Regions from separate parts of the Kitasatospora sp. NPDC057904 genome, predicted to be linked through region 2. Evidence: riboswitches for the same ligand, from Rfam matches in the RefSeq annotation. Region 2 holds a riboswitch; each other region holds the start of a gene.

The links. Region 2 has a riboswitch for thiamine pyrophosphate ahead of ACFVSN_RS16305 (purine-cytosine permease family protein). Riboswitches for the same ligand answer to the same signal wherever they lie in the genome.
Region 1: linked by a shared signal. The riboswitch ahead of thiC (phosphomethylpyrimidine synthase ThiC) and the one ahead of ACFVSN_RS16305 (purine-cytosine permease family protein) in region 2 are both predicted to bind thiamine pyrophosphate.
Region 3: linked by a shared signal. The riboswitch ahead of thiO (glycine oxidase ThiO) and the one ahead of ACFVSN_RS16305 (purine-cytosine permease family protein) in region 2 are both predicted to bind thiamine pyrophosphate.

Annotation. Positions count from the first base shown of each region.
Region 1 covers NZ_JBHVOL010000005.1:178,405-188,541, forward strand. The annotation lists gene ACFVSN_RS15250 (efflux RND transporter periplasmic adaptor subunit) at 1-131, opposite strand, end outside; gene hisC (histidinol-phosphate transaminase) at 469-1,545, opposite strand; gene ACFVSN_RS15260 (LacI family DNA-binding transcriptional regulator) at 1,894-3,051, shown strand; gene ACFVSN_RS15265 (metallophosphoesterase) at 3,166-4,440, shown strand; gene ACFVSN_RS15270 (hypothetical protein) at 4,683-5,504, shown strand; gene ACFVSN_RS15275 (hypothetical protein) at 5,560-5,775, opposite strand; gene thiC (phosphomethylpyrimidine synthase ThiC) at 5,942-7,756, opposite strand; TPP riboswitch at 7,751-7,886, opposite strand; gene ACFVSN_RS15285 (hypothetical protein) at 7,984-8,184, shown strand; gene ACFVSN_RS15290 (SPFH domain-containing protein) at 8,359-9,801, shown strand; gene ACFVSN_RS15295 (DUF5326 family protein) at 9,887-10,087, opposite strand.
Region 2 covers NZ_JBHVOL010000005.1:406,933-417,069, forward strand. The annotation lists gene ACFVSN_RS16280 (PP2C family protein-serine/threonine phosphatase) at 1-958, opposite strand, end outside; gene ACFVSN_RS16285 (bifunctional DNA primase/polymerase) at 1,589-2,224, shown strand; gene ACFVSN_RS16290 (DUF5926 family protein) at 2,451-3,434, opposite strand; gene ACFVSN_RS16295 (ATP-binding protein) at 3,561-3,977, opposite strand; gene ACFVSN_RS16300 (glycerophosphodiester phosphodiesterase family protein) at 4,425-5,249, opposite strand; gene ACFVSN_RS16305 (purine-cytosine permease family protein) at 5,329-6,780, opposite strand; TPP riboswitch at 6,773-6,920, opposite strand; gene ACFVSN_RS16310 (S1C family serine protease) at 7,154-9,043, shown strand; tRNA gene ACFVSN_RS16315 (tRNA-Ser) at 9,105-9,192, shown strand; gene ACFVSN_RS16320 (MerR family transcriptional regulator) at 9,313-10,137, shown strand, end outside.
Region 3 covers NZ_JBHVOL010000008.1:12,542-22,678, forward strand. The annotation lists gene ACFVSN_RS20985 (anthranilate synthase family protein) at 1-656, opposite strand, end outside; gene ACFVSN_RS20990 (class II 3-deoxy-7-phosphoheptulonate synthase) at 963-2,297, shown strand; gene ACFVSN_RS20995 (bacterioferritin-associated ferredoxin) at 2,483-2,779, shown strand; gene bfr (bacterioferritin) at 2,793-3,272, opposite strand; gene ACFVSN_RS21005 (sulfite oxidase-like oxidoreductase) at 3,493-4,122, shown strand; gene pknB (Stk1 family PASTA domain-containing Ser/Thr kinase) at 4,150-5,970, opposite strand; gene ACFVSN_RS21015 (thiazole synthase) at 6,051-6,848, opposite strand; gene thiS (sulfur carrier protein ThiS) at 6,854-7,063, opposite strand; gene thiO (glycine oxidase ThiO) at 7,060-8,244, opposite strand; TPP riboswitch at 8,239-8,351, opposite strand; gene ACFVSN_RS21030 (NAD(P)/FAD-dependent oxidoreductase) at 8,480-9,676, shown strand; gene ACFVSN_RS21035 (Rv2175c family DNA-binding protein) at 9,719-10,084, shown strand; gene thiE (thiamine phosphate synthase) at 10,084-10,137, shown strand, end outside.

The sequences.
Region 1 (10,137 bases), 230 kb from region 2:
TTCGGCTGTCCGGCGGCCGCGCTCGGCCCGCTGTTCACCGTGGTGTACGCCAGCGCGGCGCAGGCCAGCAGGGCCACGCCCAGGGCGGAGTTGACGAGGACGGCGCCTCGCCGTCGTGGGAGCACCTTCATGGCGGACAGCTTCGCCGGGCGCTCTTGCGTCGGCCTGGGCGCGGGCTGGGAGAAGGCTGAACGGGTGGATCCGGACATTCCGCTCGCACCGGCCCGTTCGCGCGGGCCGCTTGGCAGCCGCGTGGGCGGCCGTTGGCCGAACTCCCAGCCCGCTCCCAGCGATCCCCAGGCATCCGGCAGCGCCCGGCACCACGCCGGCGGCATCCGGGCCTCCCCAAAGCGCCCGGAGCACCCCTCGAGCACCTCGTGAGCACCTCCGGAACGCCTCCCGAACGCCTCCCGAACGCCGCAGGGGCGCACCGCGCGTGCGGAACGCCCCTGCGTACGGACGCGGACGTCAGAGCGTCTTGCGGAACTCCTCGGCCACCGCGAGGAAGATCGTGTTGCCCTCGGCCTCACCGATCGACACCCGCACGCCCTCGGGGAACGGCCGGACGATCACACCGGCCGCGGCGGCCGCGGCGGCGAAGTCCGCCGAGCGCGCGCCGAGCGGCAGCCACACGAAGTTGGCCTGCGAGTCCGGGAGGTCCCAGCCCTGGGCGCGCAGTCCGGCCACCACCCGGGCGCGCTCCTCCACGAGCGCGTCCACCCGCACCTTGAGCGCGTCCTCGGCGTGCAGCGAGGCGACGGCGGCGTCCTGCGCGAGCTGGTTCACGCCGAACGGGACGGCGGTCTTGCGCAGCGCGGTCGCCACCGGCTCGTGGGCGATCGCGAAGCCGACGCGCAGGCCCGCGAGGCCGTACGCCTTGGAGAAGGTGCGCAGGACGCAGACGTTCGGGCGGTCCCGGTAGAGGTCGATGCCGTTGGGCACCTCGGGGTCGCGGATGAACTCGATGTAGGCCTCGTCGACGACGACCAGCACGTCGCCGGGCACCGCGTCGATGAAGCGCTCCAGCTCGGCGCGGTGGATCACGTTGCCGGTCGGGTTGTTCGGGTTGCACACGAAGATCAGCCGGGTGTTCGGCGTGATCGCGGCGAGCATCGCGTCCAGGTCGTGGTCGCCGCCGGCGGTGATCGGGACCGGGACGGGGGTGGCGCCGGCGACCTGGGTGATGATCGGGTACGCCTCGAAGGAGCGCCAGGCGAAGATCACCTCGTCGCCCGGGCCCGCCGTGGCGAGGATCAGCGACTGGGCGACGCCGACCGAGCCGGTGCCGGTGGCGATGTGCTCGGCCGGCACGCCGAAGCGCTTGGCCAGCTCCTCGGTGAGCTCGTTGACCGCCATGTCCGGGTAACGGTTGAACGACCCGGCCGCCTCGACCGCCGCGGCCAGGACGCCGGGCAGCGGCCCGTACGGGTTCTCGTTGGAGGACAGCTTGTAGGCGTCGGCGCCGGCCGGCTTGCCGGGCTTGTAGGTGGGGATGCCGTCCAGGGTCGGCCGCAGCCGCGGGCCCTGCGCTGACGTGTCGCTCACGGTCCTGCTCCTTCTCGATCTTCTCGATCTCCGCGTCGGGTGGACGCGCGATGTCCGGGTGTGCGTCCTCCGGTGCGGGTCCTCCGGTGCACACGCCCGGACCACCCCGGTCGGGTGCCTTGCACCATACCGACCGCGCTCACCCGTAGGAGTGAGTTGGCCGGTCGGCCCACCGGTGCAGATCAGCCATTCTGCCGGGTTCCTTTGGCACATGTCAGAGGTAAGACGCCAGGTTTTGGGCCGGTATCGAAGGGGCGCGCCCCGGCTCACTCGTGGAGAAACGTATCTCCAAAGGCTCCCGATGCGCCGGTCACAGGACCTTGTCAGGAGCCATACGATCGGTCCGCCATGACAGCAGCAGCCAACCAGAGCGGTCGGCGACCCACCACCTCACGGCGTCTGGAGCGGGCCGGCATCCGGGATGTGGCAGCAGCCGCCGGAGTGTCGATCACCACCGTCTCCGACGCGCTGAACGGAAAGGGCCGCCTGCCCGACGAGACCCGCAGCCGGGTGCGCGAGGTCGCCGAGCGCCTCGGCTACCGCCCCTCCGCGGCCGCCCGCACCCTGCGCACCGGACGGTCCGGCCTGATCGGGCTGACCGTCACGACCTACGGCGAGGAGCCGTTCACCTTCACGGAGTTCGCGTACTTCGCCGAGATGGCCCGCGCCGCCACCAGCGCCGCCCTCGGCCGCGGCTACGCGCTGGTGGTGCTGCCCGCGTCCTCCCGGCACGACGTCTGGGGCAACATCGCCCTGGACGGCACCGTGGTGATCGACCCGCCCGACCAGGACCCGCTGGTCAGCGAGCTCTACCGGTCCGGCGTCCCGGTGGTCAGCGACGGCAAGCCCGGCAACTGCCCGGTCACGGCCTGGGTCGACAACGACCACGAGGCCGCCGTGCTCGGCATCCTCGACCACCTCTCCGAAGCCGGCGCCCGCCGGATCGGCCTGCTCACCGGGACCAGCACCGACACCTACACCCGGCTCTCCACCGAGGCCTACCTCGGCTGGTGCGCCAAGGTCGGCCAGGAGCCGGTGTACGAGGCCTACCCCGCGCACGACCCGGCCGCCGGCGCCGTCGCCGCCGACCGGCTGCTCGCCCGCCCCGACCGCCCCGACGCCGTCTACGGCCTGTTCGACCCCAACGGCACCGACCTGCTCGCCGCCGCCCGCCGCTACGGGCTGCGGGTGCCCGACGACCTCCTGCTGGTCTGCTGCAGCGAGAGCGACGTCTACGCCGCCACCGAGCCCCCGATCACCACGCTCTCACTGAAGCCCCGCCGGATCGGCACGACCGTCGTCAACCTCCTCATCGACGCCATCGAGGGCGTCGACTCCGGGACGGGCGTCGACATCGCCCGGCTCTTCCCGCCCCGCTTCCGCACCGCCGGAACCGGCCCGCCGCCCGGCACCCTGATGCCCACCGAGCTGATCGTCCGGGCCTCCTCGCAGCGCCGCAGTCCGCGCACCACCGTCAGTCCTCCCCGACCCCCGGGCGAGGTCTAGACCATACCGAGCCGGGACAAAACGGACCTTGCGGGACGGCCCGGCTGACGCTCCGGAGGATTGGATACCCACCAGGTGACGACGCCGGGAGAGTGGTCTTCCTATGATGGGCGAATGACACCCGAGGACCGCTTCCCCGGGCCTGAACACCCCTCCTCAGGCCCCCGCCACCAGCCGGACCTCGACGTGCTGCCGTACGGCACCTACTACGAGCCCGAACCCGCCGGCTACGCCGGGACGCCGTACGAAGCGGAGACCTACAGCGGCTACGGCGGCGCCCGCTACCTCGAACAGCACTGGCCCGCCGACAGCCAGGCGCACGGACACACGATGCACGCCCCCGGGCAGGCGCCGGCGTTCAACCACCAGGACCACCCCGGCTACGAGCCGACCCTGCCCGACCGGCCCTCGCCGGCCCTCCAGTTCCCCGACGCGGTGCCCGACCCCCTGGCCGACGGACACCCCGACCGGCCGGCCGACCAGTTCCCCGGCCGCGACGACCCGCCGACCATCGAGCTCGGCCCGCCGCTGCCCGAGCCCGTGCCCAGCTACCCGTACCCGGCCCCCGGCCCGGACGAGCCGCCCGGCCCGCTCTACGTCGTCGGCGACGTCCACGGCTACCTGGAAGAACTCGTCGCCGAACTCCGCCACCAGGGCATCATCGACGCCGACGGCCACTGGTGCGCCGGCCGCTCCCGGATCTGGTTCCTCGGCGACTTCACCGACCGCGGCCCCGACGGCATCGGCGTCATCGACCTCGTCATGCAGCTCGCCGCCGAGGCTGCCGCCGCGGGCGGCTACTGCCGGGCCCTGATGGGCAATCACGAACTGCTCTTCCTCGGCGCCGCCAGGTACGGGGACGAACCCGTCCAGTCCACCGCCGGCACCGCCTCCTTCCTCGCCGCCTGGCGGCTCAACGGCGGCCAGCAGCACGACCTCGACCGGCTCCAGGCGCACCACATCAGCTGGCTCTCCCGGCTGCCGGCCATCGCCATCGAGGACGGCCACCTGCTGCTGCACTCCGACACCACCGCCTACCTGGAGTACGGCGAGTCCATCCCCGACGTCAACGACGCGGTGCACAGCCTGCTCGCCGACGAGGGCGTGGACGAGTGGTGGGACTGCTTCCGCCGCTTCACCAAGCGCTTCGCCTTCCGCGGCGACGCCGGCCCGACGGCCGTCCACGAGCTCCTCGACACCTACGGCGGCAGCCGGATCGTGCACGGCCACAGCCCGATCCCGTACCTCACCGGCGCGGTGCACGCCGACGACGGCGCCCCGCCGCACATCCCCGGGCCGTACGTGTACGCCGACGACCTAGCGGTCGCCATGGACGGCGGCGTCACCATGGAAGGGCGCCTGCTCATCGCCCGACTGCCCGTCAACTGACGTCACCCGCCGGCCCACCCGTCGCACGGGTGTTCCCGGCGCCCGGGCCGTCGCACGCGCGCGGCCCGGGGCGCGAAATTCCGGAATCGGACTGTCAGCGCGGGCGCACCCGCCCCTACCATGAGGCACACCACGAGCGGCCGCCCGTCCGGCGGCCCGCCTCCGCGCCCGATTCGGCGCCCCTGCGGGCCCACCCAGCCCGCGAGGCGGAGCGAACCGGGGTCCGCATGAACGGGGTCCCCATGACCAACCCCCCGCCGCTGCTCGCCGAGGACCGCCCGGAGTACGAGCGCCTCCTCGCCGAAGCCCTCCGCGACGGCACCGTCCGCACCGCCCTCCGCGCGCCCGGCGCACTCACCGCCGACCAGCTGCGCGCCCGCGCCCTGCGCGACGCCGACGCCATCGCCGCCGCGGCCGCCACCGAGTACGAGCACTACACCGGGCTGCGCGAGAGCCTGCGCAGCACGCCCCCGCCCGCCGAGGGCGCCGAGCCGGCCGCCCCCGGCCTGCTCTCCCAGCTGCGCTCCGCCGACGGCGGCGCCGGGCTCTTCCCGGTCCTCACCGTGCTCACCCCGATCCTGGCCTGGGCCGCGGCGCTGGTCCTGCTGCTCCTCGGGTACGCCCTGCGCGCCGCCGACCCCGGGCTCGTCCTCGCCCGCTCCCTGCTCACCGCGGGCTGGATCGCGCTCGCGGCCGGGATCGTCGCGATGACCGTCGGCCTCGTCGGGCTCGTCCTCACCGCGTTACGCGACGGCTCCGGCGCCCCCGCGGGCACCGACCCCGACCTCGCCGCCGAGCTCGCCGCCGCCCGCCGCGCCTGGCGCACCGCCCTGCGCGACCGCGGCCTCCTCCCCTACCTGCACGCCGGCCTCCCGGCCGTCCCCGCCCAGCGCCCGGACTTCACCAGCCCCGGCTACACCCCGCCGGGCTTCACCGGCCCGGGCCCCGACGGCCTCACCGACCCCGAGGGCCGCGCCTCCCGCCCCGCCGCCTTCACCCCGCCCGACTTCAGCACCCCCGGCTACACCCCGCCGGGCTTCACCGGCCCCGACGAGGTCGGCTGACGCACCGCTGCCCCGGGCCACGCCCGGGGCAGCGCGCAGGACCCCGGAGCGGCCGCTACGGCAGGTAGCGTTCGAGCGCCGCCGCGCCCTTCTCGTCGATCTGCCGCCTGGCCCACGCGAGGCGCTCGGGCGTGACGTCCTGCCCGGACGCCATGACCAGGTCCTCGGGGTCGAAGGGCCGCTCGCCACCGCTGTACAGCTGCCGCGGGGACGCCTTGGCGTCCCGGTTCGTCTCGTCGCTCGGATCGGTCCCCTTGATCGGGCTGCCCATCGCTGCCTCCTTGGTCGGCCTTCCCCCCAGGGTGCCTCCGATTTCCCCCGGACGCACGACGGCGTGGCGGCAAAGGCCGGAACCCGTCCGAGGCCGCCGGGTGGAAAGGAAAACGGCCCGCGCTCTCCCCCCGGAGGAACGCGGGCCGGCTCTGGGGCGGCGGCGGTCAGTCCGCCATCGGCAGGTAGACCTTGTTGCCGTGGGCCTTGAACTCCTCGGACATGGCCTGCATGCCGGCCAGCGCCTCGGCGTCGAACTCGGTGCCGACGGCCGTGGAGCCGTCGCCGTGCTCGTCGCGGATCTTCTGCGAGATCTTCATGGAGCAGAACTTCGGGCCGCACATCGAGCAGAAGTGCGCGGTCTTGGCCGGCTTGGCGGGGAGGGTCTCGTCGTGGAAGTCGCGCGCGGTCTCCGGGTCGAGGGCCAGGTTGAACTGGTCCTCCCAGCGGAACTCGAAGCGGGCGTCGGAGAGGGCGTCGTCCCAGGCCTGGGCGCCGGGGTGGCCCTTGGCGAGGTCGGCGGCGTGGGCGGCGATCTTGTAGGTGATCACGCCGGTCTTGACGTCGTCCCGGTTGGGCAGGCCCAGGTGCTCCTTGGGCGTCACGTAGCAGAGCATCGCGGTGCCCCACCAGGCGATCATCGCGGCGCCGATGCCGGAGGTGATGTGGTCGTAGCCGGGGGCGACGTCCGTGGTGAGGGGGCCGAGCGTGTAGAACGGCGCCTCGTCGCAGATCTCCTTCTGGAGATCCATGTTCTCCTTGATCTTGTGCATCGGGACGTGGCCCGGGCCCTCGATCATCACCTGGACGTCGCGCTCGCGGGCGATCCGGCCGAGCTCGCCGAGGGTCTGCAGCTCGGCGAACTGCGCCTCGTCGTTGGCGTCGGCGATGGAGCCGGGCCGCAGGCCGTCACCGAGCGAGAAGGTGACGTCGTAGGCGGCGAGGATGTCGCAGAGCTCCTCGAAGTTCGTGTAGAGGAAGTTCTCCTTGTGGTGCGCGAGGCACCACGCGGCCATGATCGATCCGCCGCGCGAGACGATGCCGGTCTTGCGGCGGGCGGTCAGCGGGACGTACCGCAGCAGCACGCCGGCGTGGACGGTCATGTAGTCGACGCCCTGCTCGCACTGCTCGATGATGGTGTCCCGGTAGACCTCCCAGCTCAGCTCCTCGGCCCTGCCGTCGACCTTCTCCAGGGCCTGGTACAGCGGCACGGTGCCGATCGGCACGGGGGAGTTGCGCAGGATCCACTCGCGGGTGGTGTGGATGTTGCGGCCGGTGGAGAGGTCCATGACGGTGTCGGCGCCCCAACGGGTGGCCCAGGTCATCTTCTCCACCTCCTCCTCGATCGAGGAGGTGACGGCGGAGTTGCCGATGTTGGCGTTGATCTTCACCAGGAAGTTGGTGCCGATGATCGCCGGCTCCACCTCGGGGTGGTTCACGTTCACCGGGATGACGGCCCGGCCGCGGGCCACCTCGTCGCGCACGAACTCGGGGGCCAGGCCCTCGCGCAGGGCGACGAACTCCATCTCCGGCGTGACGATCCCGCGCTTGGCGTAGGCGAGTTGGGTCACGGCGGCGCCGCCGCGGCCGCGCAGCGGGCGGCGGGGGCGGCCGGGGAAGACGGCGTCGAGGTTGCGCAGGTTCCCGCCGCGCGGCGAGGTGTGCTTGATGCCGTCGTCCTCGGGGCGGGCCTCGCGGCCGTCGTACTCCTCGACGTCGCCGCGCTGGCGGATCCACGCGTCGCGCAGGGCGGGCAGGCCGCGGCGCACGTCGGGCTCGTAGGCGGGGTCGGTGTACGGGCCGGAGGTGTCGTACAGCGGAACGGTCTTGCCGTTGGTGAGCACCACCTCGCGGAACGGGACCCGCAGATCGGGGCGGGATCCCTCGCGGTGGGCCTTGCGCCAGGCCGGGGTCGGGTAGCCGGTGCGCTCGCTGCTGGGGGCGCTCTGGGCAGACTGCGGCTGTGCGTCGAACGTGGTCATCTGACCTTCACTCCCTACGCCGGCATTACCCGGTCCAGGTTCCTGCGGTCGGCGCAGCGTCCCGGCCGTCCGTCGACGGACCGTTCAGCGCCCTCTCAGCCCGGTGCTCCGAGCTCCCGCGTCCGCAGGCGGTGTTGCCTGCACATGACGCCCAACACCGTAGCGAGAGGATCGCCGCAGGTCCAGAGGGCTTCCGGTGGGCGGGCGGCGGGCGCAGACTGAAGCCCATGATCGGACTGACGGGACGGGTCACGGGGAAGGTCGGCGCGGGCCTGGTCGGGGAGGTGCTGGTGCACGTGCCCGAGCGGCAGGGGACGGAGGCGTTCCTGGCGTACCTGGCGGTGCCGGGGGATCCGCTGCCGACGGGCACGCAGGTGATCGTGGTCGAGTACCAGGCGCCGCGCACGGTGTTCGTGTCGCCGCTCTGACGGACGATCCTCCCTCGTCACGGGGCCCGTGACAGGACCGGGACGAAGTCACGACGTCACCTACTGGCGCACGCGCACGAACAGGCGCAGAATCTCCGCTGCCACCGCGTCCGCGCACTCCTGCACAACCACGCGCAGCCACGGAGCGGTGTGCCTTGAAGGGGGAGTCGGCCGATGGTTATCGGCGTCGTCGCGGGGGCCGTGGTGGCCTCCATCATCGTTGTGATCATCCTGTTCAAGCTCATGTGGCGGGTCGCCGAGCCGAACGAGGCACTGATCATCTCCGGGTCGAAGCACGGGGACGGCCTGGGCTTCCGGATCGTCACCGGGCGGGGCACCTTCGTCGTCCCGGGCATGCAGGCGGTGCGCCGCCTGTCGCTGGACCTCAACGAGGCCGAGCTGGACGTCGAGTGCGTGACGCAGCAGGGCATCCCGGTGCACGTCAAGGGTGTCGTCATCTTCAAGGTCGGCGACGACTCGGTGTCGATCGCCAACGCCGCCCGGCGTTTCCTGGACCAGCAGAAGATGATGGGCCAGCGGGTGCACAACGTGTTCGCCGGTCACCTGCGCTCCATCGTCGGCGGGCTGACGGTCGAGGACATGATCCGCGACCGCGATCGGCTGACCGGCGAGACCCGGGCCGCCTCGGGCGCCGAGATGGAGAAGCTCGGTCTGATCATCGACTCGCTGCAGATCCAGGAGATCCTGGACCCGACCGGGTACATCCGCAACCTCGCCGCCCCGCACGCCGCGGCCGTCCAGCGCGACGCCCGCATCGCGGCCGCCGCCGCCGACCGCGAGGCCACCGAGGCGGAGCAGGAGGCGTTCGCCCGCAAGGCCGAGGCCACCCGCAACAGCGAGATCCAGCAGGCCTCCTACCAGGCCGAGATGGACACCGCGAGCGCCCGCGCCCGGCAGGCCGGACCGCTCGCCGAGGCGGCCGCCCGCCAGGAGGTCGTCGTCCAGGAGACGAAGGTCGCCGAGCTGGAGGCCCAGCGCAAGGAGCAGCAGCTCCAGATCGACGTCCGCAAGCCGGCCGACGCCAAGGCGTACGAGACCCGCACCAAGGCCGACGCCGACCGCGACGCCCGGATCTCCTCGGCCCAGGCGCACGCCCGGGAGACCGAGCTGCGGGCGGCGGCCGACGCCAGCCAGGTGAAGATCGCCGCGGCGGCCGAGGCGGAGGCCACCAAGCTGCGCGGCCTGGCCGCCGCCGAGGCGACCAGGGCCACCGGTCAGGCGGAGGCCGCGGCCGTCGAGGCCCGCGGTCTGGCGGACGCCGAGGCGGCCCGGGCGCTCGGGCTGGCCAACGCCGAGGGCATCCGGGCCCGCGCCGCGGCCCTCGCCGAGAACCAGGACGCCGTCGTGGCGCAGGAGTTGGCGGAGAAGTGGCCGGAGATCGTCCGGGCCGCGGCCGAGTCCTTCGGCAACGTCGAGCACATGGTGCTGCTCAACGGCGCGGACGGCATGGGCGAGATGTTCGCGAAGGCGCTCACCATGGGCGGCACCGGCCTCGGCCTGGCCCGCCAGTTGCTGAGCACCATGAAGGAGGCCCCGGCCGACGCGCCGGCCGACGCCAAGGCGCCGGTGGTGCAGCAGGTCCGCATCGAGGAGTGACCCGGCGCGGTCCCGCACCGCGACGGCCGAGGCCCGGCACCCCCACGACGGGGTGCCGGGCCTCGGCGTCGACGCCGGAGCGTCGTCAGAGCTTCGCCGCCTTCTTCACCAGGATGACCACGGCCGCCCCGATGCCGACCACGACCAGCAGCTTGATCAGCAGGCCCAGCAGCGCGCCGACCACGCCGAACACGAAGGTCACGACGTTCCAGGCCAGCACCAGGACCAGCACCGGCACGACGATGTTGCGCACCCAGGAGGGCAGCGACTTCCAGAGCTCAGCCATGTCCGTTCCTTCTCTCCCCTCGGGCCGGCCGCCCCTTCGGTGCCGCATCC
Region 2 (10,137 bases):
CGGCCCGTACGCGGCCCATCGCGGCGGCGGCGCCGGGCGCGGAGCCGGGGCCCGCGCCGGGGCCGTCGCCGGAGACGGAGCCGACGGTGAGGCCGACGGTGCCGTCGGGCAGCGGGATGGCGTCGTACCAGTCGCTGCCGTTGGAGCGGTCGAGGCCGGCGGGGACGAGCCGGGCGGCCAGCCGCAGCCCGGCGGGCTGGGGGAGCCGGTCGGGCAGCAGGCCGCGGAGCAGCGCCTCGGTGGTGCGGCTGACCTTGTCGGCCGCCAGCTGCCCGGCGATCAGCGGGGCGGCGAACCGGCAGTAGCGGTGGGCGAGTTCGCGCTGGCGTTCGGTGGGTTCGGCGGGCCGGTCGTAGAACCAGACGGCGGCGGCCAGCGGGCCGTCCTCCTCGGTGGCGAGCGGCAGTCCGTAGCAGCCGCCGAGGCCGAGGTGGGCGGCGAGTTCGCGCAGCCGGGCGCCGGTGGCCGGGTCCTCGGCGAGGTCGGGGGAGTGCAGCCGCTCGGGCCGGTCCCGGTCGCGCAGCAGGCGGGCGAGCAGGCTCTGCTCGAAGGGGACGGTCTCCAGGGCGCCGAGGCTGGCGCGGTCGAGGCCGAGGCCGAGCGGCTGGCCGGGGCCGCCGCCGGGCTGCCGGGTGACCAGGACGCCGCGGCCGGCGCCGAGCAGGTCGGCGCCGGAGGCCAGGACGGCGGCCAGGGTGGCGTCGAGGCCGCGGGCGCGGGCGAGCCGTTCGGTGTGCTCGTACAGGCTGGTGAAATCGGACAGGCGTCCGGCCAAACGGTCCTGCACCCCGGTGGACGGTGCCGTGAGGGCCTCCGCCGCACCGTCCTGGGCCTCGGCGGGACCGGGCAGGCCCGGCTGGTCGACGAGCGGATCGAGGACGGAGAGCCCGCCGGTGAAGCCCGGCTCGGCCGGCGCTGCGGGTGAACTGGGCGTCGACGACGGGTGGGTCTCGGTCATGCCGGCACTCCTGACGCGGTGCTACGTGTCATGCGGAACCCCCAGGGACGGCCGATGTGGGGGCGAGCGCGGCCGAAGGGCGCGTTTCGCCTCGAATCGCTACTACTCGTCATTGATCGACAGCAATGGCACCACTTCTACACAGGCCATTTGGGGCATGTCCAGATCCGGGACGAGCCGGTGGCCGGTTCCCCCTCCACTGCGACCCGGACGGAGGGCGCGTCCGGTTCGTACGCGCGCCGTTCCGGCCGGGAGGAATGGAGCGGCCCGGGAGCGGGCAGAACCGTGGGGACGGACCCGGCGGCCGTCCGGATCGTATGCTTTCGCCGCCCGGATGCCGCGCTGGCCGGATGTCACTCACTCGTACGGTGGAACCAAGCGCGCCCGGGCGGCGTCCATCCGGGCGCATACGCGATTCTCGTTCCGAGGGCTGTTCCCGTGCGCGGCCCCTCTCATGTCGTGCTCCACGCCGTGCTCCACGTCCGCGCCGCGCCGTCCGCCGTACCGCCCGCCCGCCGCGTGCCCCCGGTCCGCGCCGCCGCGGCCCGTGCGGCGAGTCCGGCGGACGCGGCCCCGGGACGGACGGCGGCCCCGGAGCGAACCGAGCGGTCAGGGAAAGGAACGAGCGCCATGCGTGAGGATCCGAGGGGCCGGTCCGCGGCCCGGTCCGCCCGGCTGACCGCGGCCCTGGAGTCGGCCGTCGACCACCGCTGGCCGGTGGTGCCGGGCGCGGTGCTGTCCGGCGGGCGCTGTTCGTGCGGCGACCCGGACTGCCCGGTGCCGGGCGCGCACCCGCACGACCCGCCGCTGCTGGCGGCCACCACGGACGCCCGGATGGTGCGCTGGTGGTGGGAGCGGCAGAGCCCGGACGCGCCGGTGCTGGCGGCGACCGGTCGGGCGGTGTCGGCGGTGAGCCTGCCGGCCCTGGCCGGGGCCCGCGCGCTCGCGTACCTGGGGGCGCTGCGGCTGCCACTGGGGCCGGTGCTGGCGATGCCGGGCCGCTACGCGCTGCTGGTGGCGCCGTACTCGCTGGACTCGCTCGGCGAGATGCTCGCCCAACTCCCTTGGGTGCCGGGCTCGTTGCACTACCACGGGCCGGGCGGCTTCCTGCCGCTGCCGCCCGGTGCGGGAGCGGGCCCGGTGCGCTGGGTGCTGGCGCCGCGGCGGGCGGCCGACGGCGGGGTGTGGCTGCCGCAGGTCGGGCCGCTGCTGGGCGAGTTGGTGGAGGCGACGGTCCGGCTGGACAGCGGGCGCTCGGCCTACTGAGCGACCGTCCGGTGGCGGCCCGTCGGCCGGTCATCGGCCGGGTCCGGCGCCGTCCGCCCGGAAAAACAAAAGATCCGGCCGCTGGCGACGGGGGATGCACCAGCGACCGGACTCTTTAGACAGTAACAAGGATCTGCGTCCGCGCCAATTTCCAAGACGCCCTCCACGCCCGGAAATTGCGGTTCAGGGCGACAATGTGACGCGTATCACCTCGTTCCTGCGCGCTTTAGTTCAGGGTGACCTGACGGTTCACCAGGTTCGCGCGGGCGCGTCGCTCGTCGGCCGTGAGCGGCGCCGGGTCCGCGAGGACGGCGGCGAGCCGCTCGGCGAACCCGGCGGCGGGCTTCTCGCAGTCGGCCGCCGTCATGGCGAGCGGCAGGTCCCACACGGGGACGGTCAGGCCGTGCGCGCGGAACGAGCCGACCAGGCGGGTGTCGGTGCCGAGCGAGGCCTCGCCGGCCGCGTTCAGCCGGGCCAGCGCGTCCAGGAGCTGCTCCTCGGGGACGGTCATCACCCAGCGCAGGTGGTTCTTGTCCGGGGTGCCGCACCAGTACGCGGCGTCGACACTGGTGAGCTTCTCGGTCGGGATGGCGGAGGCGTTGGCGCGCTCCAGCGAGGCGGCGACCTCGCCGGTGGCGGTCTCGGCGTCCTCCAGCCAGAACTCGAAGCCGGTGTGCACGGCGGGCGTGAAGTCCGCCGTGACGTCCAGCAGGTCCTGCAGGCGGCGCCCGCCCGGGACGGTCCGGCGGGCCGGCACGGGGCTGCCCGGCTCGGCGGCCAGGGCCAGCTCCAGCGCGTCCGCGAGGTCGCGGCTCAGGTCGCCCGAGGAGGACTGGGTCTGCAGGCCGAGCAGGATCGAGCCGTCCTGGCGGCGCAGGGCCGGCCAGGCGAGCGGCAGGACGGTGGCCAGGGTGACCGACGGCACCTCGCCGACGGCGGTCCCGGCGACTCCGGCGGCCAGCGTCAGCGGCACGGTGGCGGCGGGCACCAGCTCGCGCAGCGCGACCCAGTCGGCCTCGCCCGGCAGGCCCTCGAACGGGCGGTGCACCAGCTCCTGCACCGCGTGCGAGGCCTCCCGGCCGTGGCAGGCCTTGTACCGGCGGCCCGAGCCGCACGGGCAGTCGTCGCGGGCCCCGACCACGGGGATCTCACCCGTGACGGCGGTGGTGGACTGGCGCTGCGGCGCCTTCTTGGCGGCCTTCTTGCCCATGGTGCGGCTCTCCCGGGGACGGTGGTCCTTTGCTCCGGGAAGCCTACTGACGTTCTCCCGGCGCGCGGGCACGCGCCGGGGCGGGAGCGCTGCGGCGGGGGCGCCCGGGGCCTGCGGGCGGGGCGCTCAGGCGCTGCGGGCGTCACCGCCGGTGCGCCTGGCGTGCCGCGCGCGGGCGGGCAGCGCGGCCCAGACCGTCACCTCGCCGGGTGCGTCGCGCACGCCCCAGTCGCTCGCGAGCTGGTCGACGATGCCCAGGCCGCGGCCGCCGCGCGAGGTCAGCGAGGGGCTGCCGGGCTCGGGCCGCGTCGGTGCGCCGCCGTCGGTGACCTCCACCGTCAGCACGCCGTCCGCGTGCATCTGCCAGCGGACGAGCACGCCGCCGTCGTCGCCGGGCTGTTCCGCGTCCCGGCCGGCCGGCGCACCGGCGTGCGGCCCGGACGGGACGCCGACCAGTACCTGGTCGACGACCTCGGCCAGGGTGCCGCGCCCGAGCGCGGGCAGCGGGCCGAGCGGCCGGGCGTACCGGCACGCATTGCTCAACAGCTCGGAAAGGATCAGTACGGCATCATCGATGACCGGTTCCGGTATCTGCCGATCACCCAGATCTCGACGCAGTCGGCGCCGTGCGACCCCGACACTCGCTGGGCCGTGCGGCACTGCCATGGTCGATGAAGTCGGCACTTCACGCGCCACCATCAACGCCACCCCCGGACCTCCTTCAGCGTATGCCGAGGGATGGATGCCCCTTGGTAATGCGTCGGAAACGACCGCGCGACGATCCCGCGAGCCCATTTCGAGCAGCGCGACCGAGGGTGGGCGGGAGGTCATTCCCCGCTCACCCTCCGTCGCGCCGGCGCACGATTTCCGGCAAGAAACGTGCGCGGAAGGTTTGAATGCCGACCGGATCGGTCGGGTTCGGCGATCAGGTTCCGACAGAGCGGTCGGCACCCACCGGGATCCGTGGGGCCTGTGGGCCCTCCGGGGCCCTCAGCGGCCGAGCTGCGCCAGCACCTGCGCGGGCTTGTTGGTGATGATCGCCGACACCCCGAGCTCCAGGCACAGGTCCACGTCGGCCGGCTCGTCGACCGTCCACACGTGCACCTCGTGGCCCAGCTCGCGCAGCCGCGGCACCAGGTCGGGCTTGGCCCGCACCAGGTCGATGCCGGGCCCGGCGATCCGCGCCCCGCCGGGCAGCGGCCGGCCCTCCCGCAGCCGGCCGAGCAGCGGCAGCATCCGCTCGATCAGGAACACCCGAGGGTAGTCCGGCGCGGCGGCGGCCACCCGGTCCAGCGCGATCGACGAGAAGCTCATGATCCGGGCGGACGGGCGGTCGCCCTCGCGGGTGCCGGAGATCTTGAACCGTTCGAGCATCCGGAGCAGCTCGGCCTCGACCCGGCCGCGGAAGCGCACCGGGTGCTTGGTCTCGATCGCCAGGTCCACCGGCCGTCCGCAGTCCACGACCAGCTCCAGCAGCCGCTCCAGGGTCAGCACGCCGCGCAGCTCGGGGTCGGTGCTGGGCCGGCCGGTCTTCCAGGCGCCGAAGTCGTAGTCCTGCAGCTCGGCGAGCGTCATCGCCGAGACGGTGCCGCGGCCGTTGGAGACCCGGCCGATGCGGCGGTCGTGCACGCAGACCAGCTCGCCGTCGGCGGTCACCCGGACGTCGCACTCGACGGCGTCCGCGCCCTCCTCGAGGGCCCGCCGGTAGGCGGCCAGGGTGTGCTCGGGCAGGGCGTCCGAGGAGCCGCGGTGGGCGACTACCTGGACGGACGGCGCGGTGCGCGGGGCCGTCGAAGACAGATCTGGGCTGGTCACGCCGTCAACGATAGGCGGAGCAGGTGACGCGGAGGCGAAGACGGTCCCAACCCGAGGGGCCGTCCTCGCCTCCGCTCCCTCAGTGCTGCGGGGTGCGCCGGCTCAGCGGGGTGAGCGCCCAGGTGACCAGCGCGGGCACCGCGAAGGCGAACAGCGAGGCCGACGTCCACTCCTGCGGGGTGAAGTGCAGCGCCCCCTGGGCCGAGGTCCAGAAGTCGGTCCACCAGCCGGCTACCGGGGTCGGCGCGATGAACTGGTAGACCGCGAAGCCGAGCACCCACGGCAGCAGCATCAGCCAGCGCGAGGGCGCCTCGGCGGTGAGGTTCCAGCCGTTGCGGCCGGCGCCGAAGAAGTAGTCCACCGCCAGCACGGCCAGCAGCGGCACGAAGACCGAGCCGATCAGGCCGAGGAAGTTGGTGTACGTGTCGGTGAACTTGTCGATCCGCAGCGCCAGCACGGTGGTCAGCAGGCCGATCGCGCCGGACAGCACCCGGCGGTCCGCCCGCGGCAGCAGGTTCTGCACCGACATCGCGGTCGAGTACACGTTGGCGAAGGACTGGTCCGTCTCGCGCAGCACCAGCACCAGCAGGAACAGCCAGCCCGCCCAGACGCCGAGGAAGGAGTCGAAGATCTTGTTCGGGTCGCCGTCGGACTGCAGCAGCGCCATCAGGCCCAGCGCGTAGCACCACACCTGGGCGACGGTGTAGCCGGAGAAGCTGCCCCAGAACGCCGAGCGCGGCGTGCGCGAGTGCCGCGTGTAGTCGGCGGCGAGCGGGACGAAGGAGATCGACACCGCGATCATCGCGTCGGTGGCGCCCAGGAAGCCGTGCCAGTTGCCCTTGCCCGGGTCGGGCACGCCGTGCCGGCCCAGCTGGACGGTCAGGTAGACCATCGCGACGGCGACGGCGCCCGCCACGAAGCGCCGCAGCACCCGGATCGAGCCGAGCGGCCAGATCGTCAGCACGGTGGTCAGCCCGCCCGCGAGCAGGACGAACAGCCACCGGTAGCCGTCCGTGTGGGCGACCGTCTGCGCGCCCGCCGCGATCGTCAGGAGCTCGAACACGCCCCAGCCGATGCACTGGACGATGTTCAGCACCGTCGGGACGTACGAGAGCCGGGTGCCGAACAGCCCGCGCAGGTTCGCCATCGCCGGCGCGCCGGTGCGGGCGCCGATCAGCGCGGCCACGCCGAGCATCGCGGTGCCCACCGCGGTGCCGGCCACGATCGCGGTGCCCGCGGCGGCCAGCGACAGCTCGCTGCCCGGGGCGCCGAGCACGGTGGCGGCGGTGGAGAAGCCGATCAGGCTGACGCCGAGGTTCATCCACAGCGCGAAGTGGTCGCGGAAACGCAGCGTGCGCGGCGGCTCGGCGTCGAGGACGAGCGGTGCCTCGGCCTTCTCCGGCCGGTCCAGCAGCGCGGTCGCGGCGGCGGTCCCGCCGGATCCGGGCCCGTCATGACCGGTCGTGGACGATTCGGAGAAACCCTTGGACTCGGGCGCGCCCGAAGAAGAGGATGGCGAAGCAGGCGGCATGGCCGATACTCCCTACGCCGGCATTACCCGGACAGGTTCCGGCGGTCAGCGCCCCCTCGACGGTCCGCCCGGGATCCCGTGGCGTACGGTCGACCAGCGCACTCTCAGCCTGGAAGGTCCAAGCTCCCGCGTGTCAGTTTGGAGCGACAGGCTAACCGGCACCGGGGCGAACGCCCAAGGCCAGGGGGCGTGCCGTCCGCATCGCGGGACGTTCGGCGGGGGTGGGGGAGCCGCCGCCGGGAACGTGTCGTCGAGCGGAGGCGTCGGTCCCGCCTAAGGATTCTTATGAGTTCTTCAGAGGGGTCCTTACGGCAATCGAATCGGCAGTGCGAAAAACTATGGTCCTTGGTTCTGTCAGCTATGGAGGTCGTCCGTGAGCACCGAGCGCGAGGTTGGGCCCACCGGGCCGCAGGGGGAGCAGCCCTCGGGCACCGAGGCCGCGGCAGCGGCCGCGGCTCCGGACGGGCACAAGCCCACCATGGCCTTCGGCAGGATCCCCGAGCCCGAGGCCCCGGCGGACGCCGCGCCGGCCGACGGCGGGCACAAGCCGACCATGGCCTTCGGCCGGGTGCCCGAGCCCGAGGCCCCGGCGGACGCCGCGCCGGCCGACGGCGGGCACAAGCCCACCATGGCCTTCACCAAGGTCCCCGCCCCGGAGGCGGCGCCCGTCGCCCCCGCTGCGCCCGAGGCGGCCCCCGCCGCGCCCGCCGAGGCGCCGGTCGCGCCGGTCGCCGAGAGCGGCTACATCGACGCCCCGCCGCCGGTCCTGCCGCCCGCCCCGGCCGCGCCCGTCGCCCCGGCCGCGGTACCGGCCGCGCCCGTTGCCCCGGCTGCGCCCGCCGCGCCCGTCGGCGAGGCCGCCCCGGTCCTGCCGCCGGTCGCCAACCCGTACGCGACGCCGACCCACGGCGTCCCCGCCGCCGGCGCCCACGACCCGTACGCCGCCCCCGGCGCCCAGCACCCGTTCGGCGCCGGCCGCCCGCTCGGCGGCTGGGGCGCGGGGCACGACACCACCGCCGCGCACGGCATGCCCGGCTACCCGGGCGCCCCCGGTGCGCCCGGCGGTCCCGCGGGCCCGCTCGGCTACCCGGCGGACTACCCCGGCGGCCCGGCCGGCCCCGGCGGTCCCCGCAAGAAGCGCGGCGGCCTGGTCGCCCTGATCGCCGCCGTCGCCCTCGTGGCGGGCATCGCCGGCGGTGCCGTCGGCGTGGCGGTCTCGGGCAACGGCAACTCCGTCGCCTCCGCGGACGACCACCGCAGCACCACCATCCAGGCCAGCAACACCCAGAAGAACGAGCCCGCCCCCGGCTCGATCGCCGCCATCGCGCAGAAGGCGCTGCCGAGCGTCGTCACCATCAAGGCGCAGAACAGCAGCGAGTCGGGCACCGGCACCGGCTTCGTCTTCGACACCGAGGGCCACATCCTCACCAACAACCACGTGGTGGCGCCCGCCGTCACCGGCGGCGGCGGGAAACTGACCGTCAAGTTCGCCGACGGCTCCTCCTACAGCGCCTCCGTGCTCGGCCGCGCCGAGGGCTACGACGTGGCCGTCGTCAAGATCGACAACCCGCCGAAGGAGAAGCTGAGCCCGCTCACGCTGGCCGACTCCGACAAGGTCAACGTCGGCGACGCCACCATCGCGATCGGCGCGCCGTACGGCCTGGAGTCGACCGTCACCAGCGGCATCATCAGCGCCAAGGACCGCCCGGTCGCCTCCGGCGACGAGACCGGCGCCCAGGCCTCCTACATGAACGCCCTGCAGACCGACGCCTCGATCAACCCCGGCAACTCCGGCGGCCCGCTGCTCGACTCCAGCGGCGCCGTGGTCGGCATCAACTCGGCGATCCAGTCCAACGCCTCCGCCAACGGGCGGGCCGGCAGCATCGGCCTCGGCTTCGCCATCCCGATCAACCAGGCCAAGTGGGTCGCCGACACCCTGATCAAGACCGGCAAGCCGGTCTACGCCCAGCTCCAGGTGCTGCGCAACGACGACTACAAGGGCGACGGGGCGCAGATCCAGACCCGCGACATCCAGGGCCAGCCCGCCGTCACCCCCGGCGGCGCCGCCGACAAGGCCGGCCTCAAGCCCGGCGACGTCATCACCAAGCTCAACGGTGCCCCGATCGAGAACGGCCCGGCCCTGGTCAGCCGGATCTGGACGCACAAGCCCGGCGAGACCGTCGACGTCGAGTACCAGCGCAACGGCCAGACCATGACCACCAAGGTCACCCTCGGCTCGCGGGAGGGCGACACCCCGAGCTGACCCGGCACCCGGAAACCGTGTGCACCGAACCCCGCCGGACCCGTTAGGCTGACCTCCGCCTGGAGAGCTGCCCGAGCGGCCTAAGGGAACAGTCTTGAAAACTGTCGTGGCGTGACCCGTCACCGTGGGTTCGAATCCCACGCTCTCCGCCGGTAGGGGAAAACACCTGCTCAGGGCGGGTGCCGACATCGAGTCGGCACCCGCCTTCGCGTTTTGCGGGCAGCGGGGCTTGACCCTGACACCGTGGGAGGCCGTGCACTGGGAGCACCATGTTGAACATCGGAGACTTCGCCAGGCACGGCCGGGTGTCGGTGCGGATGCTGCGCCATTACGACGCCATCGGACTGCTGCACCCCGCCCGGGTGGACCCGGTCAGCGGCTACCGCTTCTACCAGGCGGCCCAACTCGCCCGGCTCAACCGGGTGATCGCGCTCAAGGAGCTGGGCTTCACGCTCCAGCAGGTGCGGGCCGTCCTGGACGAGGAGGTGGACGCGGCCGAACTGCGCGGGATGCTGCGGCTGCGGCGCGCCGAACTGGCCGAGGCGATCGCGGCGGACACGCGGCGACTGGCCCGGGTGCGGGCGAGGCTCCGGACGATCGAGAGCGAGGGGACCATGTCCACGCACGATGTCGTGGTGAAGCCGGTGCCGTCCGTCCGGGCGGCCGAACTGAGCGCGGTGGCGGCGAGCTACCAGCCGGAGGACATCGGACCGGTGATCGGCCCGCTGTTCGCCGAGCTGTGCCGCCGGCTGGCGGCGGCGGGGGTGGCCGAGACCGGCCCGGCCGTGGCCCGGTACGAGGAGGCCCCGGAGGGCGGCGGGGCGGTGCTGGTCCGCGCCGCGGTCCCGGTCGGGCCGGGGGTGCGGGCGGGGGAGCACGACTTCGACGTGGTCGACCTGCCCGCGCTCGACCACGCGGCGACGGTCGTCCACCGCGGGTCGATGGACGACGCGGTGGGCGCCTTCCAGGAGCTGGCCCACTTCATCGAGGCCAACGGCTACCGCTCCACCGGCTACGCCCGCGAGCTCTACCTGGAGTGCCCGGACGACCCGGCCCACTGGGTGACCGAACTCCAGGAACCCGTCGAGCCGCAG
Region 3 (10,137 bases), on a different contig from region 2:
TTCATCACGACGGTGCCGCCGCTCTGCCGGACGTGCACCTCGGGGGAGGCGCCGACGAGGCAGCGACCCGGTTCGCCTCCGGCAAGACGCTCCCCGGTGTGGACGAGGAACGTCCAGTACGCGCCGCGCTCCTGGTCGAGCAGACGGCGGAACAGGGTGAGGGCGAGCTCGGGCGAGAAGTTCTCCAGCGTGGCCGTGAAGTCGCGCCGGATCACGAAGTTGGCGCCCTCGCCGTTGCCGATCTCGTCCCGGATCACCCGGCGGACGATGTCGGCGTACGCGGCGTCGTCCACGTCGAACGAGCCGTCCGTCAGTGTGACCGGCAACTGCGGTAGTGCGGCCACGAGTTCGGCCAACGGAAGGGCGTACTGCTCGGTCACCGCGAGGGCCTGGAGCGGTGTGCCGTCGTCGTGCGCCTCGAAGCCGCGCTCGCGGATCTGCCGGTAGGGGACGAGCGCGAGCAGGTCGTGGACCGGGCCGCCCTCCGGCGCGCCGGAGCGGACCGGCAGGTCGGCGAGGTGCTCGTAGGTGCCGACGGTGCCCAGCAGCACCTCGACGGTGTCCGGGGCGAGTCGCGGGGTGCGGCGGTGCAGCAGTGCGAAGGCCGGGGCGTCGGGGCCGGTGAGGCGGGCGAGCAGGTCGGCGGTGGTGGTCACGGTGCGGCTTCCTTCCGGGAGGACGTGCGGGGTGCGGTGCTGGGGTGTTCCGCTCCCGGAGGGGCCGTCTGCTCAGACGCCGACGGCCGCCCCGAGGGGCGGCCGTCGTGTTCGTCTAGGAACGCGCGATCGGTGGGCCACCCGAGGGGGAGGCCCACCACCAGGAGTGGGTGTGGGGCGCGTGCATGGGTCGAGCGTAGCGGATTGGGCGGACCGGGTGAGGCCGGTCACTTCTTTGTCCGAGATGTGTCTCACCCATCGAGCATTGGTCACGAATCGCTGGTGTCACCCCGTAGCCTTGGCCGTGTGACCGTGACGAATCTCCACTCCTGGCAGTCCCTGCCCGCGGCGCAGCAGCCTGAATGGCCGGACCAAGAGGCTCTGCGCAAGACCCTTGCGGAGCTCGCCTCCTATCCGCCCCTCGTCTTCGCCGGCGAGTGCGACCAGCTGCGCGCCAGGCTCGCTGCCGTGGCGCGTGGAGAGGCGTTCCTCCTGCAGGGCGGCGACTGCGCCGAGGCCTTCGACGGCGTCTCGGCCGAGCACATCCGCAACAAGCTGAAGACGCTGCTGCAGATGGCCGCGGTGCTGACGTACGCGGCCTCCGTGCCGGTCGTGAAGGTGGGCCGGATCGCCGGCCAGTACTCGAAGCCGCGCTCGAAGTCGACCGAGACCCGGGACGGCGTGACCCTGCCGGTGTACCGCGGCGACTCGGTGAACGGCTTCGAGTTCACCCCCGAGTCCCGCATCCCGGACCCGGAGCGCCTGAAGCGGATGTACAACGCGTCCGCCGCGACGCTGAACCTGGTGCGCGCCTTCACCACCGGTGGTTACGCCGACCTGCGCCAGGTGCACGCCTGGAACCAGGACTTCGTCCGCAACTCGCCGGCCGGCCAGCGGTACGAGCAGCTCGCCCGGGAGATCGACAACGCGCTGGCGTTCATGAACGCCTGTGGTGTCGCCCCGGAGGAGTTCAAGACGGTCGAGTTCTACTCCTCGCACGAGGCGCTGGTCCTCGACTACGAGACCGCGCTGACCCGCGTGGACTCGCGCACCGGCGAGCTGTACGACGTCTCCGGCCACATGGTGTGGATCGGTGAGCGCACCCGGCAGCTGGACCACGCGCACATCGAGTTCGCCTCGAAGATCCGCAACCCGATCGGCGTCAAGCTCGGCCCGACCACTTCGGTGGACGACGCGCTGACCCTGATCGAGAAGCTGGACCCGGAGCGCGAGCCCGGCCGCCTCACCTTCATCACCCGGATGGGTGCGGGCAAGGTCCGTGACCACCTGCCCACCCTGGTGGAGAAGGTCACCGCGTCCGGCGCCCAGCCGGTGTGGATCTGCGACCCGATGCACGGCAACACCTTCGAGGCCTCCAGCGGCCACAAGACCCGCCGCTTCGACGACGTGCTCGACGAGGTCAAGGGCTTCTTCGAGGTGCACCGCGCGCTCGGCACCCACCCGGGCGGCATCCACGTGGAGCTGACCGGCGACGACGTGACCGAGTGCGTCGGCGGCGGCGACGAGGTGCTGGTCGACGACCTGCACCAGCGCTACGAGACGGCCTGCGACCCGCGCCTCAACCGCAGCCAGTCGCTCGACCTGGCGTTCCTGGTGGCGGAGATGTACCGCGGCCAGTAGGTCCCGGTCGTGCCGCAGCCCCCGGATGTGACGAAGGCCCCTCCGGTTTCGGGATTCCCGAGGCCGGAGGGGCTTTTTCGTACCCGGAACGCCGGGTAAGGTGAGGCTTAGTGAACTAAGGCAAGCCTTAGTCAAGATCCACTGCAGTCGAGAGCAGCTGCGCCACACCCCCGGGAGAGACCGCGATGTACGTGTGCATGTGCCATGCGGTCACCGAGGACCAGGTGAAGCGGGCGATCGACGAGGGCGCCAACACCCCGCGGCAGATCGCCAAGGGCTGCAAGGCCGGCACCGACTGCGGCTCGTGCGTGCGCCGGATACAGGCGCTGCTCGGCGAGCACGGCGCCCGGCCCTGCCCGACCGCCCGGCTGGCCGCCAGGCTCGGCCTCGCGGACCCCGAGGGCCCCGCCGCCCCGGGGCCGGTCGCACCGGCCCCGACGGCCCCGGTCCCGGCGCCCGTCGTCCCGCTGCGCGCGGCCTGACCGCCGCGGCGGCTCAGGACTCCGGCTGCTCGATCAGCTGGGCGAGGTAGAGCGCCTCGCCGAGCTTCTCCAGGAGCTCCAGCTGGGTGTCGAGGTAGTCGATGTGGTGCTCCTCGTCCGCCAGGATGTCCTCGAAGATGTTCGCCGAGGTGACGTCGTTCTTGGCGCGCATGACCACGATCCCGCGCTTGAGCCGGTCGATCGCCTCGACCTCGACCTGGCGGTCGGCCTCGAACATCTCCTTGACCGTCTGCCCGATCCGGACGTGGAACAGCCGCTGGTAGTTCGGCAGGCCCTCCAGGAAGAGGATCCGGTCGGTGAGCACCTCGGCGTGCTTCATCTCGTCGATCGACTCGTGCCGGGTGAACTTGGCGAGCTTCGTCCAGCCGAAGTTCTCCTGCATCTTGGCATGCAGGAAGTACTGGTTGATCGCGGTGAGCTCGGCGGTGAGCTGCTCGTTGAGGAACTCGATGACCTCTGGATCGCCCTGCATGACGGTGCCTCCCTGCGCTGGGGCCTGCTGTGAGTGCTGCGCTGCGCATCCTGGCACCGAAATGGGAGGGACTTCCAGTAAGTTCACACTCACTAGGACATGTGTCGGAATATCCGATTTGGGGGAATGTCTGCCGGCCGTTGGCCCGTACGGGCGGGGCGCGCGGGGCACCGAAAGGGGCGCGCGCCGGGGGCCGGACGCCGTCTGTCACCATGGAGCCATGGGTCAGTCCGAACAAGAACAGCTTCCGCCGCCTGACCCGAGGCTCCCCCCGGGGCAGCGCGTCCAGCGCGGCTGGCCCGCCCTGCACTACGGTCCCGTGCCCCGCTTCAAGCCGCTGACCTGGGACCTCCAGGTGTTCGGCGCGACCGCCTCGGCGGAGAAGCACAGCTGGGACTTCGACGCCTTCACCGCCCTGCCGCGCACCACCGTCCGCGCGGACCTGCACTGCGTGACCAAGTTCTCGGTGCTCGGCAACGAGTGGACGGGCGTCCCGGCCTCCCTCGTCCTCGACCTCGTGCCCCCGGCGCCCGGCGTCACGCACGTGATGGTCTGGGCCGAGTACGGCTACAGCGCCAACCTGCGGCTGGCCGACTTCGCCGATCCGCGCACGCTCTTCGCCACCCACCGCAACGGCGAGCCGCTGACCGCGGAACACGGCTTCCCCGTCCGGCTCGTCGTCCCGCAGCTGTACGCCTGGAAGGGCCCGAAGTGGGTCCGCGCGGTCGAGTACATGCGGGCCGACCGGCGCGGCTTCTGGGAGGAGCGCGGCTACCACAACCTCGCCGACCCGTGGCGCGAGCAGCGCTACACCCACCAGGAGGAGCCGGGGGACGGCCCGCTCCGCTAGGGCCTGGGCCCTGGGCCCCCAACCCCCTCAGATGAAGGGGAAGTTGACCGTCACCGCGGTGTGCTGGGGACGCCGCTCGCCGGCCGCCGGGAACTGGCTGCTCGCCTTGCCGCTGCCGAACAGGTTGACCCCGGTGGTCTGCATCGTGAACCCGGCCGCCGTGAGCGCCTTCTCGGCCGCGTCCTTCGTCATCCCGGTGACGTCCGGCACCGGCACCATGCCCTTGCTGACCACCAGCGAGACCGGGGTGTTCTCCGCCACCTGCTGGCCGGCCACCGGCGAGCTGCTGATCACCGAGCCCTCGGGCACGGCGTCGTTGAACGTCTCGGTCACCGAGCCCTTCGCCAGCTGCACGCCGGTCAGCGCGGACGCGGCCTGGTCGGCGGGCTTGCCGGTGACGTCCGGCACGGCGATCCGGTGCGGCCCCTTGGAGACGGTGACCGTCACGGCATCGCTCTTGCGCGACCGGGTGCCCACCCCGGGGTCGGTGGAGATCACCTGGCCGGACGGCACGGTCTCGCTGTACGCGTCCACGAACTTCCCGTGCATGCCGTCCTTGTCCAGGATCCGCTGCGCCTCGGCGCGGTCCTTGCCGAGCACCCCGGGCACCGGCCCGTACAGCGACTCGGACAGCCCGTACGTCACGCCGCCGACCAGCAGCACCAGGACGGTCAGCGCGGAGGCCCAGATCACCGGCTTGCGCGGGACGCGGCGCAGCGGGTTCGGGCGGGGCGGGCGGACGGGGGTGGGCTCGTCGTAGGGGCGGGGCTCGACCAGCAGCTGGTCCATCAGGTCCGGCGGGACGTCGAGGACGCTGGTGCGCTCGGCCACGGGCGGCTCGACCGGCTGCGGGAGGGGGAGCGGCAGCTGGTGCGGGGCGGCCTGCGGCGTGCGCTGGATCACCGAGGTCGGCTCGCTGGTCGGGTAGCGCGGGCTGGGCCTGGTGGAGGTCGGCGGCTCGGCGTCCAGCTCGGCCGGGCCGAGCTCGCGCCGGACCCGCTGCAGGGTGGCCAGCAGCTCGACGGCGTCGTACGGGCGGGTGTCGGGGGTTCGGGCGCAGGCGCCGAGCACTATCGCGTCGAGCGCCGGGGGGACGGTCGGGACGCTGCGCGAGGGTGGGGGGACGTCCTCGTGCAGGTGCTTGTACATGACCTGGACGGGGTTGTCGCCGGTGTGCGGGCGCGTGCCGGTGAGCATCTCGTACAGCAGGATGCCGGCCGCGTAGACGTCCACGCGCTGGTCGGTGGGGGCGTCCGGGAGGATCTGCTCGGGCGCGAGGTAGGAGACGGTGCCCATGACGGTGCCGCCGGTGGCGGTGGTCGTCGAGGTGGGGGCGCCGTCGGCGCTGCCCAGGACCCGGACCAGGCCGAAGTCGGCGACCTTGACCAGGCCGCCGTCGGTGATCAGCACGTTCTCCGGCTTGACGTCCCGGTGGACCAGCCCGGCGCGGTGGGCGGCGCCGAGCGCGGCGAGCACCGGTTCCATGATGTCCAGCGCGGCCCGGATCGACAGCGCGCCGCGGTCGCGCAGCAGGTCGCGCAGGGTGCGGCCGGGCACGTACTCCATGGCGAGGAAGACGTTTCCGTGGTCCGCGCCCTGGTCGAAGACGTTGACCACGTTGGGGTGGGCGAGGCGGGCGACGGCCTTGGCCTCACGGATGAAGCGGGCGGTGAAGCCCTCGTCCCCGGCGAGGTCGGGGTGCATCACTTTGAGGGCGAGCACGCGGTCGAGGCGGGTGTCGGTGCCCTTGTAGACCGTGGACATGCCGCCGGTCGCGATGCGCTGCTCGACCCGGTACCGGCCGTCGAGCAGGGTACCGATCAGGGGGTCGCGCCATGCCGTGTCCACCCGAGGAGTGTAGTGCGGCGGGTCGCGGCCGGTCCCGGCGGACATCGCCTCCGGGACCGGCTTGTGACACGGGTGCCGCGTCAGAACGCCGGGCGCTCGCGGGTGTCGAGGTCGGCGCGGCCGGCCATCGCGGAGGAGGCCTCCGCGTGGAAGCGGCGCGGGATCCGGCCGGCCCGGTGGGCGAGGCGGCCGGCCTCGGTGGCGTGCCGCATGGCCTCGGCCATCAGGACCGGGTCCTGTGCGCGGGTCACCGCGGAGGCGAGCATCACGGCGGAGCAGCCGAGCTCCATCGCCAGCGCGACGTCGGAGGCGGTGCCGGCGCCCGCGTCCAGGACGACCGGGACGTTCGCGCCCTCCACGATCAGCTGGAAGTTGTGCGGGTTGCGGATGCCGAGGCCGGAGCCGATCGGCGAGCCGAGCGGCATGATCGCCGCGCAGCCGACGTCCTCCAGCTTGCGGGCCAGCACCGGGTCGTCGTTGGTGTACGGGAGCACCGTGAAGCCGTCGTCGACGAGGGTCTCGGCGGCGTCCAGCAGCTCGATCGGGTCCGGCAGGAGGGTCCGCTCGTCGGCGATGACCTCCAGCTTCACCCAGTCGGTGCCGAGTGCCTCGCGGGCCAGCCGGGCGGTCAGCACGGCCTCGCCGGCGGTGAAGCAGCCGGCCGTGTTGGGCAGCACCCGGATGCCGTTGCGGGTCAGCACGTCCAGGACGGAGCCCTGGGTGGTCGCGTCGACCCGGCGCATCGCGACGGTGGTCAGCTCGGTGCCCGAGACCCGCAGGGCCTGCTCCAGGACCTCCAGGCTGGGGGCGCCGCCGGTGCCCATGATGAGCCGGGAGGTGAAGGTCGTCCCGGCGATGGTGAAGAGGTCGTCGGCCATGGCGCTCAGCCTCCCTGCACGGCGGTGAGGATCTCGATCCGGTCGCCCGCCGAGAGCCGCGTCTCGGACCACGAACCACGCGGCACCACGGCCTCGTTGAGCGCGGCGGCGACGCCGGTGTTGGCCTTGCTGAGGGTGGTGACCACCTCGGCGAGGGTGGTCGCGGCGGGCACCTCGCGGGGCTCGCCGTTGACGGTCAGTGCGATGTCGGTCATGCGACGGCCTTCGTGGTGGAGCGGGCGGGGGAGAACCGGGAGGGTGCGAACGGCCGTGCGAGCTCGGGGACTTCGCCGGTCGCCAGGTAGTCGGCGAGCAGGTCGGCGGTGACCGGGGTGAGCAGGACGCCGTTGCGGTAGTGGCCGGTCGCGGCGACCAGGCCGGGCAGGTCGGTCGGTCCGAGCAGCGGTGCGTTGTCCGGCGAGCCGGGACGCAGCCCGGCCGAGGTCTCGACGAGCGGGAGTTCGGTGATGCCGGGGACCAACTCGTGGGCGTCGCGCAGGAGTTCGTAGACCCCGCCGGCGGTGACGGTGGTGTCGTAGCCCTGCTCCTCGGTGGTCGCGCCGATCACCAGCTCGCCGTTCTCGCGCGGCACCAGGTACAGGTGCTGCCCGCGCACGACCGCGCGGACGTTGCGGTTGAGGAAGGGGCGGTAGGCGTCGGGGATCCGCAGCCGCAGGATCTGCCCCTTGACCGGACGGACCGCCGGCAGCACGTCCTCCGGCAGGCCGGGCAGCCGGTGGCTGTGCGGGCCGGCGGCGAGGACGACCCGGTCGGCGGCGAGGGTCCCGCCGGTGCCGAGCCGGGCGCCGACCGCGCGGCCGCCCTCGACCAGCAGCTCGACGGCCTCGGTGCGGTGGAACACGACGCCCGCGCGTTCGCAGGCGCGGACCAGTGCGGTCAGCAGCCGGCGGGGGTCCACCTGGTGGTCGTCGGCCACGTGCAGGCCGCCGCGCACGCCGGGGGCCAGCATCGGTTCCAGCTTGCGGGCCTCCCGGCCGGTCAGCCAGGTCGAGTCGAGGCCGAGCCGCTCGTGGAAGGCGTGCAGTTCGCGCAGTTCCGCGCGGTCGTCGGAGTCCAGCGCGACGGCGACCGTGCCGCACCGGCGGTAGCCGGTGTCCTCGCCGCCGCTCGCCTCGGTGAGCTCGGCGGCGAACGCCGCGTACCGCTCGTTCGAGGCCATCCCGAGGCGCAGCAGCGGCTCCTCGCCGTACTGCAGCTCGGTGACCGGGGCGAGCATCCCGGCCGCGACCCCGGCCGCCCCGTGACCGGGGGAGGGGTCGACCACGACGATGTCCTCCAGGCCGCGCTGCGCCGCCCGCCAGGCGACGGCGAGGCCGATGACGCCCCCGCCGATCACCAGCACGTCGGCGCGGCTGCCCGGTGCCAAGCGTGTCAAAGCTGCTCTTCTCCCTTCGCCGGTATGACCCGGATCAGGTTCGGACGGTCGCGGGCCGTGCCAGCCCGCCTCTCAGCCCGGTACGCCGGGCTCCCGTGATGGTGTCCCCACCATAACTCCGGTGGTCCGCCCGGCCGAAGGCCCGTACGAAGGGTGGACGGGCCCGGCGCGGCCCGTCCGTGCGCGGGACGGACGGGCCGCCGGGGCACGTGGGGCCGCTGAGTACAGTGGCGCCGTGGCAGAGCTGAGCGGAACGGATCGGGTGGTCGTCGTCGGGGCCGGGCTGGCCGGCGCGCAGTGCGCGCTGGGGCTGCGGCGGGGCGGCTGGCAGGGGCGGATCGTGCTGGTCGGGGAGGAGCCGCACGCGCCGTACGACCGGCCGCCGCTCTCCAAGGACGTCCTGCTCGGCAAGAGCGACGCCACCACGCTGGACATCGACTTCCCGCACCTCGGCGTCGAACTGCTCACCGGCCGCCGTGCCACCGGACTCACCCCGGGCGTGCTGCACACCGACGCCGGCGACCTCCCGTACGGATCGCTGGTGATCGCCACCGGTGCGACCCCGCGCGCCCTGCCCGGCGCCGAGCGCGCCCACCTCCTGCACACCCTGGACGACGCGCTCGCCCTGCGCGCGCTGCTGCGGCCCGGCCTGCGCCTGGTGCTGGTCGGCGCCGGCTGGATCGGCGCGGAGGTGGCCACCGCCGCCCGGGAGGCCGGCTGCGAGGTGACCGTCGTCGAGGCGGGCCCGGCGCCCGTTCCCGGTGCGCTGCCCAGGGAGGTCGGCGCGGCGATGGCCGCCTGGTACGCCGGGGCCGGGGTGGACCTGCGCTGCGGCGTCGGCGTCGCGGCCGTCGAGCCCGGCGCGGTGCTGCTGGCCGACGGTTCGCACCTGCCCGCCGACGAGGTGGTGGTCGGCATCGGCGCCCGGCCCGCGACCGACTGGCTGGCCGGCACGGGCGTCGAGCTGGACGCGACCGGTGCGGTCGTCGTGGACGGGCGGCTGCGCACCAGCCTGCCGGGCGTCTTCGCGGCCGGCGACTGCGTCAGCTACCCGTCGGTCCGCTCCGGCGCCCGGCTGACCGTCCAGCACTGGGACCACGCGCTGCAGTCCGGCGAGGCGGCGGCCGCCGCCGTCCTCGGGGTGGACGCGCCGTACGACCCGGTGCCGTACTTCTGGTCGGAGCAGTTCGGCCGCATGGTGCAGTACGCCGGACGGCACGCCGAGGGCGACGAGCTGCTCTGGCGCGGCTCCCCGCAGGACGCGACCTGGTCGGTGCTGTGGCTGCGCGACGGTGTGCCGAGCGCGCTGCTGGCCGTGGACCGCCCGCGCGACCTCACCCAGGGCCGCCGCCTGATCGAGCGCGGCACCGCGCTGGACCCGGCCCGGGCCGCAGACCCGGCAGTGGCGCTGAAATCGGCGGTCGCGGGGTAGCGGCTGGTGCGCGGCGGGCTCCGGAGGTGGCAGTCTGGTGGCGTGAGTGAGATCGAAAGCAAGATTGAAGCCCTGGTCGCCGAGTGGATGTACCTGCCCGACATCTCGGAGCAGTGGGGGGTCCGCGTCACCGAGGTGCGCGACCTCGTCCGCAACGGCGGCCTGATCGCCGTCCGGCGGGGCCCGAACAACTCGCTGCAGGTCCCTGCGGCGTTCATCGACGGCCAGGGGCTGGTCAAGCACCTGTCCGGCACCCTGACCGTGCTGCGCGACTGCGGGTACAGCGACGTGGAGATCCTGGAGTGGCTCTTCACCGAGGACCCGTCGCTGCCCGGCAGCCCGATCCAGGCGCTGCGGGAGAACCGTGGCACCGAGGTCAAGCGCCGCGCCCAGGCGATGCTGATCTGATGGCGGCGGACACGCCGCGTCAGCGGCTGGCCGAGGCCCGGCTGTACCTGTGC